2 linked regions of the Ruegeria pomeroyi DSS-3 genome follow. Each later gene encodes a partner of the first gene's protein in a complex. Links are inferred from orthologs where the notes say so. Each region holds a gene or a part of one and is shown in the gene's direction. Other genes may lie near its edges.

Evidence for each region.
Region 2: the proteins of mfd (region 1) and uvrA are in contact, whole or in part, in a crystal structure (PDB 4DFC), measured with the Escherichia coli proteins. The link is inferred for Ruegeria pomeroyi DSS-3 from one-to-one orthologs.

Annotation. Positions count from the first base shown.
Region 1 is NC_003911.12:2,203,917-2,212,844, reverse strand. What follows is about bases 2,593-6,584. They hold mfd (transcription-repair coupling factor), read left to right. Parts: upstream 2,593-2,931; coding sequence 2,932-6,384; downstream 6,385-6,584. Other genes in these bases: SPO_RS10515 (SH3 domain-containing protein), read right to left, coding at 6,454-6,584; SPO_RS10525 (hypothetical protein), read left to right, coding at 2,593-2,901. Outside these bases: SPO_RS10540 (penicillin acylase family protein), read right to left, coding at 1-396; SPO_RS10535 (YSC84-related protein), read right to left, coding at 541-1,113; hemB (porphobilinogen synthase), read right to left, coding at 1,255-2,253; more of SPO_RS10525, read left to right, coding at 2,377-2,592; more of SPO_RS10515, read right to left, coding at 6,585-7,107; SPO_RS10510 (tetratricopeptide repeat protein), read right to left, coding at 7,110-8,777; SPO_RS10505 (multidrug effflux MFS transporter), read right to left, coding at 8,835-8,928. UniProt on the Escherichia coli protein: Couples transcription and DNA repair by recognizing RNA polymerase (RNAP) stalled at DNA lesions. Mediates ATP-dependent release of RNAP and its truncated transcript from the DNA, and recruitment of nucleotide excision repair machinery to the damaged site.
Region 2 is NC_003911.12:2,356,733-2,363,232, reverse strand. Bases 2,470-5,904 are described here. They hold uvrA (excinuclease ABC subunit UvrA), read left to right. Parts: upstream 2,470-2,788; coding sequence 2,789-5,704; downstream 5,705-5,904. Other genes in these bases: SPO_RS11245 (hypothetical protein), read right to left, coding at 5,726-5,904; SPO_RS11255 (rhodanese-like domain-containing protein), read right to left, coding at 2,470-2,619. Also shown: SPO_RS11265 (vWA domain-containing protein), read right to left, coding at 1-1,503; SPO_RS11260 (methyltransferase domain-containing protein), read left to right, coding at 1,693-2,253; more of SPO_RS11255, read right to left, coding at 2,260-2,469; more of SPO_RS11245, read right to left, coding at 5,905-6,160; SPO_RS11240 (helix-turn-helix transcriptional regulator), read left to right, coding at 6,287-6,500. UniProt on the Escherichia coli protein: The UvrABC repair system catalyzes the recognition and processing of DNA lesions. UvrA is an ATPase and a DNA-binding protein. A damage recognition complex composed of 2 UvrA and 2 UvrB subunits scans DNA for abnormalities.

The DNA of each region.
Region 1 (8,928 bases):
GGTATAGGCGTCCTGGGCGCTGACCGATTGTTGCGCCAGCCGCGCCAGGTCGAGCCGGCGCAACAGCCGGTCGATGGCAACGGTACGGGGGCCGAACACCTCGGACAGGCGGCCCTGAACGGTGCGGCGCAGCATGGTCATCTGCCACAGCCGGTCCTGCGCATGGGCATAGCCGAGGCCAAAGAACACGTCCGGATCCGAAGCGCCGAAGATATGCGGCACGTTATGGGTGTCGCGTACGATCTCGACCGGCGCGGTCAGCCCGGCCACCTCTTGGGTCTGGTCGTAATCGGGCAGCGACTGGCTGGCGAGATAGTAGACCAGCGCCACCGCCGCGACGGCAAGTGCGATCAGACCGGCGGCAAGGCGAAGTAGCCAGCGAAAGAGCAGACCCATGAGCGACCCGTGATTGAGCTGAATTCGAATTTCCCGAGTGACATTAGGGGATTGGCGGAGAAAACGAAAGGGCGGCGCCACCGCCGCCCTTACAAACCAAGTGACAGGCCCGCGCCGGTTGCGCGGCCCACGCGGCCCCGTGCATCAGGGGATGATGCGGGTGTATTTGGTGCCTTCCAGCGTCGCACCGACGCGCAGACCGGCGCGCCCGAACACGGCGGCCAGGATCGGCGAGCGCAGCGTGTTGGTATCGGCGGCCAGAGAGTCGCCCTGATCGCTGACCACATATTCCAGATCGGCCCCGGCGGACCAGCCGCTGGAGCGGCGGAATTCGCTGAGCGCGCCCTGGGTCATGAAGAACAGCACATGGGCATATTGCTGGGCGCCGATCTGCAACCCGGCGCTGCCCTTGACGGCCGAGTAGTAATCCACCGTCACCCCGTCGACACGCAGGGCGCCGCGCCCATAACCGCCGCCAAAGACGAAACCGGCCTCGGTCAGCAGCGGCATCACCAGCATGCCGGCCGCCTTGTGCGAGATTTCGACCGTGTTGGGGAACTGGGCGTACATCTCGGTCAGGGTGGCGTTGACGCGGGCGTCGATCTGCGAAGCGTTGGAATTGCCGACGCCATTGCCGCAGGCGGCGGTGAGCGTCAAACCTGCCATGCCAAGGGCAAAGCCGCGACGGCTCAGTCGGGGAGTGTGGATACTGCTCATATCTCTCGATCTCTGTAATGTTGCCTGACAAGCCGGGTTCTCCCGGTCTTGATGGCGACAATACGCCGAACCGGCCGCCCTGTCATCATGCAACTGCCGCAATTGGGCGGGATATCGCCCGCCGCGCCGGTTTGCGTGAACCTACCCTTGCAGGATGCGGGCCACGTCGGGGGCGAAATAGGTCAGGATGCCGTCGCAACCGGCGCGCTTGAAGGCCAGCAGGCTTTCCAGCATCACCTTGTCGCCGTCGATCCAGCCATTCTGCGCCGCCGCCTTGATCATCGCGTATTCGCCCGAGACCTGATAGGCATAGGTGGGCGCGCCAAAGCTCTGTTTGACCCGGTGGCAGATGTCCAGATAGGCCAGCCCCGGTTTGATCATCACCATGTCGGCGCCCTCGGACAGGTCGCGTTGGATCAGGCGCAGCGCCTCGTCGCTGTTGCCCGGGTCCATCTGATAGGTCTTCTTGTCGCCGGTCAGCGCGCCCGAGGCACCGACCGCGTCGCGGAACGGCCCGTAAAAGGCGCTGGCATATTTGGCCGCATAGCTGAGGATCAGCACGTTGCGATGCCCGGCCGCCTCGAGCGCCTGGCGCATGGCGCCGATGCGCCCGTCCATCATGTCGGAGGGGCCGATGATATCGGCGCCCGCTTCGGCCTGCGCCAGCGTCATCTTGACCAGCGCCTCGACGGTTTCGTCATTGACGATCTCGCCGTCCACCACATAGCCGTCATGGCCGTTGATGTTATAGGGATCGAGCGCCACATCGGTCATCACCGCGATGTCGGGGGCGGCGGCCTTGATCGCACGGATGGCGCGGTTGGACAGGTTGTCGGGGCTCCAGGCCTCGGCGCAATCCTCGGTTTTCAGCGCGGCATCGGTATAGGGAAACAGGCAGATCGCAGGAATGCCCAGCGCCTGCGCCTCGACCGCGGCCTGGGCGATCCTGTCGACAGAACGGCGCATCACCCCGGGCATCGAGGGCACCGGTTCTTCTATCCCCTCGCCATCGCGCACGAAGACCGGCCAGATCAGATCATCGACGCCCAGGGAATTCTCGCGCACCAGCGCACGCAGCGCGGGCGATTTGCGCGCGCGCCGGAAACGGGCGGCGGGAAAGGCGGCGACGGTCGGGGTCATGCATGGCTCTCCTTGCACATTTGTGTATTGGGTGGCATGGAATTGATCCGGTCACAAGGGTACCAATGGCCGCGCAGGCGGGATAGAAGGCCGCGATGACGGCCAGCGGGAAGGGCAGCAGGTTTGGATTGGTATTCCTCGATCTTCGAACTTATCGACATGCGCAGCTTTTCGAACCTGTGGTTCTGGATCGCGTTGGCGGTGGTCTGGTCCTCGGCCAGCCATTGGGTTCTGGGCGTACCTTATGACATGGTGACCCGTGCCCGCCGGGTCGGCGGTCAGGCCGCGCAGGATCTGAACGATATCGTCCGGATCAATGTGAACCGCATGCTTTATATCGTGGACACTGCCGGATTGCTGCTGTTTTCCTTCAGCTGCTTCATGCTGTCGGTGCTGGCGATGCTGGGGTTCTATTATGGAATGGAGTTTGCCCAGGCGGTGTTCATGCTGGCCTTTCCGATGTCGCTGGTGGCGCTGCTAAATCTCGCGACCGCGCGGCGGGTGCGGGCGCAGGAATTGATGGGCGAGGATCTGGCACGGGCCATCGGGCGCTGCCGGATTTATACCCAGATCATCGGCATGGTGTCGATCTTCTTCACCTCGCTCTGGGGCATGTATCAGAACCTGTCGATCGGGGTTCTGGGCTAGACGGACGGAAACGGACAGGGACAAGTCACGATGAAGGCACCGAACCATGTGCTGGTGGGCGGCGCGCCCGAAGGCTTTGACGCGCGGCTGATCCTGAACGAGGTCGCCCGCGCGGGCGCACCGGTGCTGCATGTGGCCCGCGATGACAAGCGGCTGGAGGCGATGCGGGCGGCGTTGGCCTTCTTCGCGCCCGACCTGCCGGTTTTCGTGTTTCCCAGCTGGGATTGCCTGCCTTACGACCGGGTCTCGCCCAACGCCGATGTCTCGGCGGCGCGGATGGCGACGCTGGCGGCGCTGGTGCACCAGATGCCCGACCGTTTCGTGCTGCTGACCACGCTCAACGCTGCGACCCAGCGGGTGCCCGCGCGCGACCTGCTGCGCGAGGCGGCCTTTAGCGCCCAGGTGGGGCGGCGCGTGGATGAACAGGCGCTCAGACAATTTCTTGTCCGCATGGGCTTCAGCCAGAGTCCCACGGTGATGGAACCCGGCGATTACGCGATCCGGGGCGGCATCATCGACATCTATCCGCCCGGAGACAGCGGGCCGGTGCGGCTCGATTTCTTCGGCGACGTGCTGGACGGCGCGCGCCGGTTCGATCCCGCCACCCAGCGCACCACCGAGAAACTGGACCTGATCGAACTGGCCCCGGTCAGCGAGGTCATTCTGGACGAGGCGGCCATCACCCGGTTCCGCCAGAACTATCGCATCGAGTTCGGCGCCGCCGGCAGCGACGATCCGCTTTACGAGGCGGTGAGTGCCGGGCGCAAGCATCAGGGCGTCGAACATTGGCTGCCCTTCTTTCATGAACGGCTTGAAACCCTGTTCGACTATTTGCCCGCCGCAACGGTGACGCTGGACGATCAGGTGACACCGACCCGGCTGGCGCGCTGGGACAGTATTCAGGACCAGTACGAGACCCGCCGTCTGGCCATGACCGACCGCTCTCGGACGGACAGCGTCTATAAACCGCTGCCGCCGGGGCTGCTGTATCTTGATGATGGCGATTGGTCGGCGCAACTGGCCGATCGGCGGGTGATGCAGTTCAACCCGCTGCCGCAGGCCAGCGGCCCAGGCGTGATCGACGCGGGCGGGCGGATCGGGCGCAATTTCTCGCCCGAGCGCGCTCTGGAAAACGTCAGCCTGTTCGGGGCCTTGGTCGATCATCTTAAGGTCAGAATGGCGGATGGTCCGGTGTTGATCGCCTCGTATTCCGAAGGCGCGCGCGAACGTCTGACCGGGCTGATCGAGGACGAGGGCCTGGCCGAGGCGATCCCGGTGACCAACGGCACGCGCATCGGCAAGCGCGGCCTGCATCTGGCCGTCTGGGCGCTGGAACACGGGTTCGAGGCGCCCGGCTTGACGGTGATCTCGGAACAGGACGTGCTGGGCGACAGGCTGATCCGCCAGCCCAAGAAGCGTCGCAAGGCCGAGAATTTCCTGACCGAGACCCAGTCGCTGACCCCCGGCGATCTGGTGGTGCATGTGGATCACGGCATCGGGCGCTATCGCGGGCTCGAGGTGATCACCGCCGCCGGTGCGGCCCATGAGTGTATCGCGCTCGACTATGCCGAGGAGGCGCGGCTGTACCTGCCGGTCGAGAATATCGAGCTCTTGTCGAAATACGGCCATGAAGAGGGGCTGCTCGACCGGCTTGGCGGTGGCGCCTGGCAGGCCAAGAAGGCCAAGCTGAAGGAACGTATTCGCGAGATGGCCGACCGGCTGATCCGGGTGGCCGCCGAGCGCGCCTTGCGCAAGGCGCCGGTGATGGACCCGCCGCCGCATGCCTGGGAGGATTTCAGCGCCCGCTTTCCCTATCAGGAGACCGACGATCAGTTGCGCGCCATTGGTGACGTGATGGACGATCTGCATTCGGGCATGCCGATGGACCGGCTGATCTGCGGCGATGTGGGCTTTGGCAAGACCGAGGTGGCGATGCGCGCGGCCTTTGTCGCGGCCATGTCGGGGCTGCAGGTGGCAGTGATCGCGCCCACCACGCTGCTTGCGCGCCAGCATGCCGCCAGTTTCCGCGACCGCTTCCGGGGCTTTCCGCTGGAGGTGCGTCAGCTCAGCCGTTTCATCTCGGCCAAGGAGGCGCAGCAGACCCGCGAGGGGCTGGCGCGCGGCACGGTGGATATCGTGATCGGCACCCATGCGCTCTTGGCCAAGGGCATCCGGTTCCAGAACCTCGGCCTGCTCATCATCGACGAGGAACAGCATTTCGGCGTCGGTCACAAGGAGCGGCTGAAACAGCTGCGCTCGGACGTGCATGTACTGACGCTGACGGCCACCCCGATCCCGCGCACCCTGCAGCTGAGCCTGACCGGCGTGCGGGATCTCTCGATCATCGGCACGCCGCCGATCGACCGGTTGGCGATCCGCACCTATGTCAGCGAGTTCGACGCGGTCACTGTCCGCGAGGCGCTGTTGCGCGAGCATTACCGGGGCGGGCAGAGTTTCTATGTGGTGCCCCGCATCACCGATCTGCCGGATATCGAGGCGTTCCTGAAGGAACAGCTGCCGGAACTGACCTATGTGGTGGCGCATGGCCAGATGGCGGCGGGTGAGCTCGACGACCGAATGAACGCTTTCTACGACGGCAAATACGATGTGCTGCTGGCCACGACCATCGTCGAAAGCGGGCTGGACATCCCCACCGCCAACACGATGGTGGTGCATCGGGCCGATATGTTCGGACTAGCGCAGCTCTATCAGATCCGGGGCCGGGTGGGCCGGTCCAAGGCGCGCGCCTATGCCTATCTGACCACCAAACCCAGGGCGCGGCTTACACCCGCCGCCGAAAAGCGGCTGCGGGTGCTGGCCTCGCTCGACACCTTGGGGGCGGGGTTCTCGCTGGCCAGCCAGGATCTGGACATTCGCGGCGCAGGCAACCTGTTGGGCGAGGAACAGTCCGGCCAGATGCCGGATGTGGGCTATGAGCTTTACCAGTCGATGCTGGAGGAGGCGATCGCCAAGATCCGCAGCGGCCAGATGGAGGGGCTGAGCGAGGCCGACGACCAATGGGCGCCCCAGATCAATCTGGGCGTGCCGGTGCTGATCCCCGAGGAGTATGTACCCGATCTGGACGTGCGCCTCGGTCTCTACCGGCGGCTTTCGTCGCTTACGACCAAGGTCGAGCTGGAGGGCTTTGCCGCCGAACTGATCGACCGGTTTGGCAAGCTGCCGAAGGAGGTGAACACGCTGCTTCTGGTGGTGCGGATCAAGGCCATGTGCAAGCGCGCAGGCATTGCCAAGCTGGACGGCGGGCCAAAGGGGGCCACGATCCAGTTCCACAACGACAAGTTCGCCTCGCCGGCGGGGTTGGTGGAGTTCATTCAGGCGCAAAAGGGCCTGGCCAAGATCAAGGACAACAAGATCGTGGTGCGTCGCGACTGGAGGTCGGAGGCGGACAAGATCAAGGGCGCCTTTGCGGTGGCCCGGGATCTGGCCGACAAGGTTGCGGCGGAAAAGAAGAGCAAGGCGTAGAGGGCAGATTTTCAAGTGAAAATCTGCTTGCAAAATCTTCGATGAAGATTTTGTCGCCCGGTCGCGCGCTCAGCGCCCTGAGGTAAAGGTGCAGAGTTGCCAGATGCCCTCGGGCGATTGTGCCAGTGCCGCGCGCGGGCCCGACATCGGGGTCAGATAGTCGCGATGCAGATACCCGCGGGTGCCATCCGACAGGATTATCGCCCGGTATTCGGCCCCGGGATCGAACCCGGCGGTCAGAACCACTTCGAAGCTGACCTGGGTCAGGATCTCCCCGGTCCGCTCCGGTGTCTTGCGCAGGTTCACGTTTGCGCCGGTGACGAAATGGGCCTGCGCCGGGTCGATTCGCGCGGGCAGCTGGATGCGCCAGTGATGGGGCATCCAGAACTCGCCCTCGGCATCGAAATACCCCGGTGCCGCCAGCGCCTTGGCCAGCATCTGCCAGCGGGTTTCGACCGTGGTTTCGGAGTTCGTGTCCGAAACGGTCAGCATCTGACGCAGCTCTTCCGGCCCGCCCGGGCCGTCATCGCTGAGGCTCAGATCGGCGCAGGCGGCGGCACTGAGGCGACCCAGATCGCGTGCGGCCACCGCCGCGCGCAGCGCGTCGCGCGCGGCAAGGACCGCCGGGTTGTCCGCAGCCTCGTCCCGAGGGGGGAAGCTCTGACGTTCGGCCAGCACCGGCTGGGCAAGGCACAGCAGAAGGGGTAGGAGGATCGCGCGCATGTTCACCCTGCCGCCCGCATCGCTGCTTGGGCACAGAAGCACGAGGCGCCGACCGCCCGGTCGGCCCGTGCCAGCGCCAGATCCAGACGCTGGCGGATCTGGATGATCTCAACCGTCTCTGCACGCGCTTTCAGACAGTCATGCAAGCCTTTGAGACTCCACACATTGTCGGGATGAACCGCGGCGCGGCTGAGCTGTCCGCCCAGCCCCAGATCGGCGCGATAGACTGTCTCGGCCTCGTCCACATGGCCCTGTTCGAACAGCAGCGCGCCCAGCGCATGGCGGGTGGGCTGCATCCAGCCCCAGGGCTCGTCATAGGGCAGAGTGTCGTCCAGCTCGATCGAGCGGCGCAGATGGGCATAGGCCAGATCGTAACTCCCCTTGCGGTACTCGATCTCTCCGCGCAGCATTTCCTTTGCGATCTCAAGAAGATCGACGACGCGGTTGTTATGCAGGAGCCGGCTTTCGGGCACCCGGGCGGCGGCGGCCAGAAACACCTGTTCCTCGGCCTCTGCCTCGGCCACGCGGCCGGTAGCGGCAAAGGCGACCGCGCGCGCATAATGCACCGTTGCGGTCAGTGTGCGGTACAAGTCGGGATCAGCGGGCGGTTCCAGCGCGATGGCCTCGTCCCAGCGGCCGAACCGGATCAGGATATGCGGCCCCATCGCCATGTAGCTTTCGAAGTAATCCGCCATCGGCGGGCTTTCCATGCGCAGCATCTCTTCGGGGACCGAGTCCCAGAGGTCGCGATTGGCCTCCAGCGCGGGTTGCATCTGGCCCAGGAACAGGGCGCCATAGATGGCGAAATGGCAATTGTGGATGCGATAACCGGTATAGATGTTGAACGCGCCCTCGCGGTCGAGATACTTGCGGTCGGCCAGCGTGGCGCGGCGGTTCCAGTGCACCACATCGTGATACTGGCCGCAAAGCACGTCGATATGGGTGGGCATATGCACCAGGTGGCCGGCATCGGGCACCAGCGTGCGCAGCACATCCGCCGCCTTCAGCGCCTTTTCGGGGGTGGGCGACATTTCCATCAGGTGGACATAAAGATGCAGCAGCCCCGGATGGTGCATCGCGCCCGGGGCCTCGCTCAGGGCGGTTTCCAGTACCTCTTGCGCCTCGCGGGTGGCGGCTCCGGCGGCGGGCTGGCCGGTGGCCAGATCCCACATCTGCCACGGGGTCAGGTTCAGCAGGCTTTCGGCATAGATCGCGCGCAGGTCGAGGTGACCCGGATGCGCGGCAAAGGCGGCGCGCATGGCATCTGCGAAATCATGATCCCAGCGGTGCATGTCCGCGTCCAGCTCTCGCTGCGGATAGCGCGCGGGCAGGGCGCGGATCAGCGCCTGTTCGACCGGGGTGCCGCCCGCGACCCGCGCCAGCGCGGCCTGGCTCGCATCATAGGACGTGGCCAGCGCCTCGGCCCGGGTGGCGCTGTCCCAGCGTTCCCAGGGCATGTTGTAATTTGGGCCGCTGGCATAGGCGAGGCCCCAATGGGCCATGGCGCAGTCCGGGTCATGCTCCAGCGCGCGGCGGAAACAGGCAGCGGCCTCGGCATGGTTATAGCCATAGGTCCAGATCAGGCCCCGGTCGAACCACAGCTGCGCCTCGGGCGCGGCGGTGGTCACCGGGCAGCTGTATTGACCCAGGTCATAGCCGTAGTCGGTCATCGTCACCTCCCTGTGCTTTCAGCCCGAGACTAGAGCAGGTGACACGACAGGAAAAGGTCAGGCGATCACCCGCTCCTCGATCCGACCCATATGCAGCATCAGGGCAAAGCCCAGCGTGCACATGATCAGGATGCCGGTGGTCAGCGGCGCC
Region 2 (6,500 bases), 150 kb from region 1 along the record:
GGGGCCGGTATGGCTCACCGCGACCATGCTGCCTGCTGCCACCCGATCGGGCGCTTCCAGCGTCACGCTCAGGTCGCTCACCGTGATGGGCTGGCTGATCGCAACCGAACTGTCCTGACCCACCACATAGCGCAGCTGGTACTGGCCCGGCGCCAATGGCATCCGCAGCCCCACGGGGTTGCCGTCGCGCACATAGGCATAGGTCAGGTAATCGTTGCCGTCGCTGCTGGCGTCCAGCTTGGCCACGGTCAGGAAATCCTCGTCAAAGCCGCCGCCCGACCATTCCACCTGCACCAGACTGCCCACCGGTGCGCTACCCGGCGCGTCCAGCGCGAAACTGCGCTCGCTCACCGTGATCGGCAGGCGGGCAAGGGTCTGAATTCCATCCGCCAGCACATAACGGATCTCATACGCGCCCGGCTCGACCGGCAGGCGCAGCGGCAGCGGGTTGCCCTTGGCGGTATATTCAAAGGTCAGATAGCTGGCGTCATTGGCGCCCACGGGACCGGCAGCCAGATAATCGCCCTCGCCATCCGGGCCGGTCCAGCTGACCTCGACCATTCCGCCCGCGGTGCCGCTGGCGGGCGCCGACAGGGTGGCGGCGGGCAGGGGTTCATCAAAGGCGATCTCGACCACCTCACGCCCGCCCGGTTGCAGGGTGACCCGGCGCTCTTCCACCGTCTCATCGGACAGGCGCAGGGCGCGCACCAGAAAGGTGCCGGGGGGCAGCTGGGTCTCGCCGCTCATCACCTGGGTCGCATCCATCGCCTGCGCGCCATCCTCGGTGAACACCTCCCAGACCACCTCGACCTCGCGGAAGGTGCTGCCAAAGGCCTCGGTCGCGGCAAAGAGCAGCCGGGCGGGGCCGGGGGCCGGGTCGGGCTTTACCGTGGCGGCGGCGGCCAGCGCCGCGCCCAGCTCGTCAGCGTTGGCGGCGCTGCGGAATGTGCCGCCGGTCTGGTCGGCAAGGCATTGCATCTGCGCCAGTGCCTGCGGGTCGTCGATATCGAATCCCACCACATGGGCGGTGAAATCGACCCCCGCCGCCTCGAGCGCGGCAGCAGTGGCGCATGGATCGGCGTCACAGGTCTCGACCCCGTCCGAGACCAGGATCACGGTGGCCTTCTCCTCGGTATAGCGCAGCGCCTCGGCGGCCTGGCGCACGGCCTCCAGCATCGGTGTCTTGCCCTTGGGTTTCAGCCCGGCCACCGCGCTGGCGATGGCCGCGCGGTTACCGGGCGCGGGCGCCACCAGCGTTTCGATATCGGTGCAATCGCCCTTGCGCCGGTGGCCATAGACCGTCAGGCCCAGCGGCTGATCCTGTGGCAGGTCGGCCAGCAGGCCGGTCACCACCTCGCGGGCGATCTCGATCTTGGCCTTGCCCTCGATCTGACCCCACATCGAGCCAGAGCCATCCAGCACCAATATGGCCGAGGGCTGATCCTGCGCAGCCAGTGTTGCGGGCAGGCATAGCGCCAATGCGGCCAGTCCAATTCGTTTCATTCAAAACCTCGTCTACAAAGCGAAAATAACACGCAAAATCTTGTCGCGTGGCCGCAGATTACGATCTGGAGCGTATACCGAAAGGGGAAATTTCGTCGTTTGCGGGTGGTTTTGCAAATGGCCCCACCGATCGCGTCTGGACGGGGTGGCCAAGGGCTGATTACCTGTCCCGGACACAAGGAGAGACGCGTGGCCAGTCTGAACCGGATCGCAATGGCACGATCAAGCCGCCGGATGATCAAGGACCTGGGCCCCGAGGGGCTGGAGGTGGCCGAGATCTCGGGCAAATGGGGGCAACAATTCCCGTTCCGCAGCTATCGCCGATTTATCTATCCCGAATACGATATCTGCGCCGGACCCTATTGCGACGCGGCCGGAGAGATCGAGCAATTCGACCTGATACTGGCCAATCAGGTCTGGGAACATCTGGACCGGCCTTATGAGGCGACGCTGAACGTGCTCGAAATGCTGCGGACCGGCGGACATTTCTGGCTGGCGGTGCCGTTCTTTGTGCCGTTTCACGCGGCCCCGATGGACAATTCGCGCTGGTCGGCGCGGGGTCTGCGGAATTTCCTGATCGAATGCGGCTTTGCCGAGGAGGAGATCCGGGCCGAGCAATGGGGCAACCGGCACGCGGCCCTGCGCAATCTCGAACGGCCCTGGCCGCCGGTCTATGACCCCGAGACCGATCCTCTGGACAACGATCCCGATTTTCCGATCTGCGCCTGGGCCATCGCGCGCAAGACCTGAGGCGGGTCAGGCGCGTTCGATCCGGCCGCCAGCACGGGCCCAGTGGCCCAGGCCGCCCAGGTTGTGAACCTCGGGGTAACCCAGGCCCAGCAGCAGCTTGCGCGCCCGGGCCGAGCGCCCGCCCGAGGCGCAATAGACCGCGATCCGACTGGCGCCCTCCAGCAGCGGCTCGAATTCGGGATGGTTTCGGTCAGCGCGCGCGCTCAGCTGCATCAGCGGGACATGCAGGGCACCGGCGGCCTTGCCGGTGGCCGCCAGTTCCCCCGCCTCGCGCACGTCGATCACCAGCAGGTCGCCGCGTGCGGCGGCGTCAACCGCCTCGGTGATGCTCAGGCCGGGCAGGGAGGGTTTGCGGAAAAAGAACATATCGGACCTGTCGGAGTGTCTGCGGGTTTTCGCCAATTTAACATTCAATGAATTGAATGCAATGCCAAAACCTTTGCATCCTGCATTTGTTCTCTTTACGTTCTATTAATCGGGTTGGAGACTCACGGCGGTTCGCCTATCTCTGTGGCATTGGGTCCGAGGGCAGTTCATGGCTGAGCAGAAGTTCATCGAGGTACGCGGCGCGCGCGAGCATAATCTCAAGGGGATCGACGTGGATATTCCGCGCGATCAGCTGGTGGTGATCACCGGCCTTTCCGGCTCGGGCAAGTCGAGCCTGGCCTTTGACACGATCTATGCCGAAGGGCAGCGGCGCTATGTTGAAAGCCTCAGCGCCTATGCCCGCCAGTTCCTGGACATGATGGAAAAGCCGGATGTGGACCATATCAGCGGTCTTTCCCCAGCGATTTCCATCGAGCAGAAGACCACCAGCAAGAACCCGCGCTCGACCGTTGGTACGGTGACCGAGATCTATGACTATATGCGGCTGTTGTTCGCGCGCGCGGGCACGCCCTATAGCCCGGCCACCGGCCAGCCCATCGAGGCGCAGCAGGTGCAGGACATGGTCGACCGGATCATGGCGATGGAGGAGGGCACGCGCGGCTATCTGCTGGCCCCCATCGTGCGCGACCGCAAGGGCGAATACCGCAAGGAATTCCTGGAGCTGCGCAAGCAGGGCTTTCAGCGGGTCAAGGTGGATGGCCAGTTCTATGAACTGGACGAGCCGCCGACGCTCGACAAGAAGTTTCGCCATGACATCGACGTGGTGGTGGACCGCATCGTGGTGCGCGAGGGGCTTGAAACCCGGTTGGCCGACAGCCTGCGCACCGCTTTGGATCTGGCCTCGGGCATCGCGATCCTGGAGACCGCGCCACGGGACGGCTCCTCGGCCCCGGGCGGGGCCTCTTCGCCCGGCGAGGAGGGCTCGCAAGAGACCGAAGAGCCGTTGCGCATCACATTTTCGGAAAACTTTGCCTGTCCGGTCTCGGGCTTCACCATCCCCGAGATCGAACCGCGCCTCTTCTCGTTCAACGCCCCCTATGGCGCCTGCCCGAAATGCGACGGCCTGGGGGTCGAGCTGTTTTTTGACGAACGCCTCGTGGTCCCCGATCAGAGCCTCAAGGTCTATGACGGTGCCCTTGCACCCTGGCGCAAGGGCAAGTCGCCCTATTTCCTGCAAACCATTGAGGCGATCGCCCGCCATTACCAGTTCGACAAGAACACCCCGTGGAAGGATCTGCCCGAGAAGGTGCAACAGGTGTTCCTGCGCGGTTCGGGCGACGAGGAAATCCCGTTCCGCTATGACGAGGGTGGCCGCGTCTATCAGGTCACCCGCAGTTTCGAAGGCGTCATCCCCAACATGGAACGCCGCTATCGCGAGACCGACAGCAACTGGATCCGCGAGGAGTTCGAGCAGTATCAGAACAACCGCCCCTGCGGGGCCTGTGGCGGGTTCCGGCTGAAGCCCGAGGCGCTGGCGGTCAAGATCGCGGGCCTGCATGTGGGTCAGGTGGTACAGATGTCGATCCGCGAGGCGCTGGCCTGGGCCGAGGCCGCACCAGCTTCGCTGAGCAAACAGAAAACCGAGATCGCCCAGGCCATCTTCAAGGAAATCCGCGAGCGGTTGGGTTTCCTGAATAACGTGGGATTGGAATATCTTACGCTCTCACGTTCAAGTGGAACGCTGTCGGGCGGCGAAAGCCAGCGCATCCGCCTGGCCAGTCAGATCGGCTCGGGCCTGACCGGCGTGCTCTATGTGCTCGACGAACCCTCGATCGGCTTGCACCAGCGCGACAACGACCGCCTGCTGACCACGCTCAAGAACCTGCGCGATCAGGGCAACACGGTGATCGTGGTCGAACATGACGAGGAAGCGATCCGCGAGGCGGATTACGTCTTTGATATCGGCCCCGGTGCGGGTGTCCATGGCGGGCAGGTGGTCAGCCACGGCACGCCCGCCCAGATCGCCGCCGATGCGGCCTCGGTCACCGGGCAATACCTGTCAGGCAGTCGCGAGATTTCAGTCCCTGCCGAACGCCGCCACGGCAATGGCAAAAAGCTGACGGTGGTCAAGGCCACCGGCAACAACCTGCGCGAGGTCACCGCCGATTTCCCGCTGGGCAAATTCGTCTGCGTCACCGGTGTGTCGGGCGGCGGCAAGTCGACGCTGACCATCGAAACCCTGTTCAAGACCGCCAGCATGCGCCTCAACGGCGCCCGCCAGACGCCCGCACCCTGCGAGACGATCAAGGGGCTGGAATTCCTCGACAAGGTGATCGATATCGACCAGCGCCCGATCGGGCGCACCCCGCGGTCAAACCCCGCCACCTATACCGGCGCGTTCACCCCGATCCGCGACTGGTTTGCGGGCTTGCCCGAGGCCAAGACGCGCGGCTACAAGCCGGGACGGTTCAGCTTCAACGTCAAGGGTGGCCGTTGCGAGGCCTGCCAGGGCGACGGTGTCATCAAGATCGAGATGCATTTTCTGCCCGACGTCTATGTCACCTGCGAAACCTGCAAGGGCGCGCGCTATAACCGCGAGACGCTGGAGGTGAAGTTCAAAGGGAAGAGCATCGCCGATGTGCTTGATATGACTGTGGAAGACGCGCAGGAGTTCTTCAAGGCGGTGCCGTCGATCCGTGAAAAGATGGATGCGCTGTCGCGCGTCGGTCTCGGCTATATCAAGGTCGGCCAGCAGGCCACGACGCTTTCGGGCGGCGAGGCGCAGCGGGTGAAGCTCAGCAAGGAACTCAGCCGCCGCTCGACGGGCCGCACGCTCTATATTCTCGATGAACCCACCACAGGCCTGCATTTCGAGGATGTGCGCAAACTGCTCGAAGTGCTGCATGAGCTGGTCGAACAGGGCAACACGGTGGTGGTGATCGAACACAATCTGGACGTGGTGAAAACCGCCGACTGGATCATCGACATCGGCCCCGAAGGCGGCGATGGTGGCGGCATGATCGTGGCCGAGGGCACGCCCGAGGATGTGGCCGCAAGCGAGCGCAGCCATACCGGGCGCTACCTGAAACCGATGCTGAACCCCGAACGGGTGGCGGCGGAGTGACCGCCGCTACCCCGGGTGCACTCAGGCAGGATGCGCCCGCGCCTGCCGCGCCAAAAGCAGCGGCAGCAGGAACAGCGCCAGAAACCCGCTGTTCATCACCACGTTGAACGCGGCCCCGGCCAGAACCGATCCGGCGCTGTCGATCACGAACCAGGCCAGCACCCCGCGCAGGATGATCCGCGCGCCGGTCTCGGGGTCGCGGGCATAGACGTCGCGCACCACCTGCCAGATCATCACGCCCAGCCCGACCAGCAAACCGCCGCTGATCGCGGTCATCAGCCGAACGGCGGCGCTGTCCAATCGGTCCGCCCCGTCCAGCGGCAGGATCGCAAGGTCCAGGAAGAATTCCAAGGGCGCGCGCTGATCCAGCGCGATGGTGGCGAACATGGCCAGCCCGAACAGCGCGCTGACAACAGCGGCAAGCGATAGCAGGCGGGTGGCGCGATCATGGGTCATCTGAACTCTCCATTTCTGATGCTGGGGCCAGCCTGCCACTGCACGGTGCGGCAAAACAATTACCTGAGGGGTAAGTGAAATTCACGCTCTTTCCCCTATGCTGTACCTGGCAAGCGGAGGGCAGGGATGGTGGATAGGTTCGGGGATGTGCTGCGGGAATGGCGCCAGCTGCGCCGGATGAGCCAGATGGATCTGGGCCTCTCCGCAGGGGTCTCGCCCCGCCATATCTCATTTCTGGAAAGCGGCCGTGCTCTGCCCAGCCGGGGCATGGTGCTGCGGCTCTGTGACGAGTTGGAGGTGCCCGGCGGCGCCCGCAACCGCTGGCTCACCTCGGCGGGGC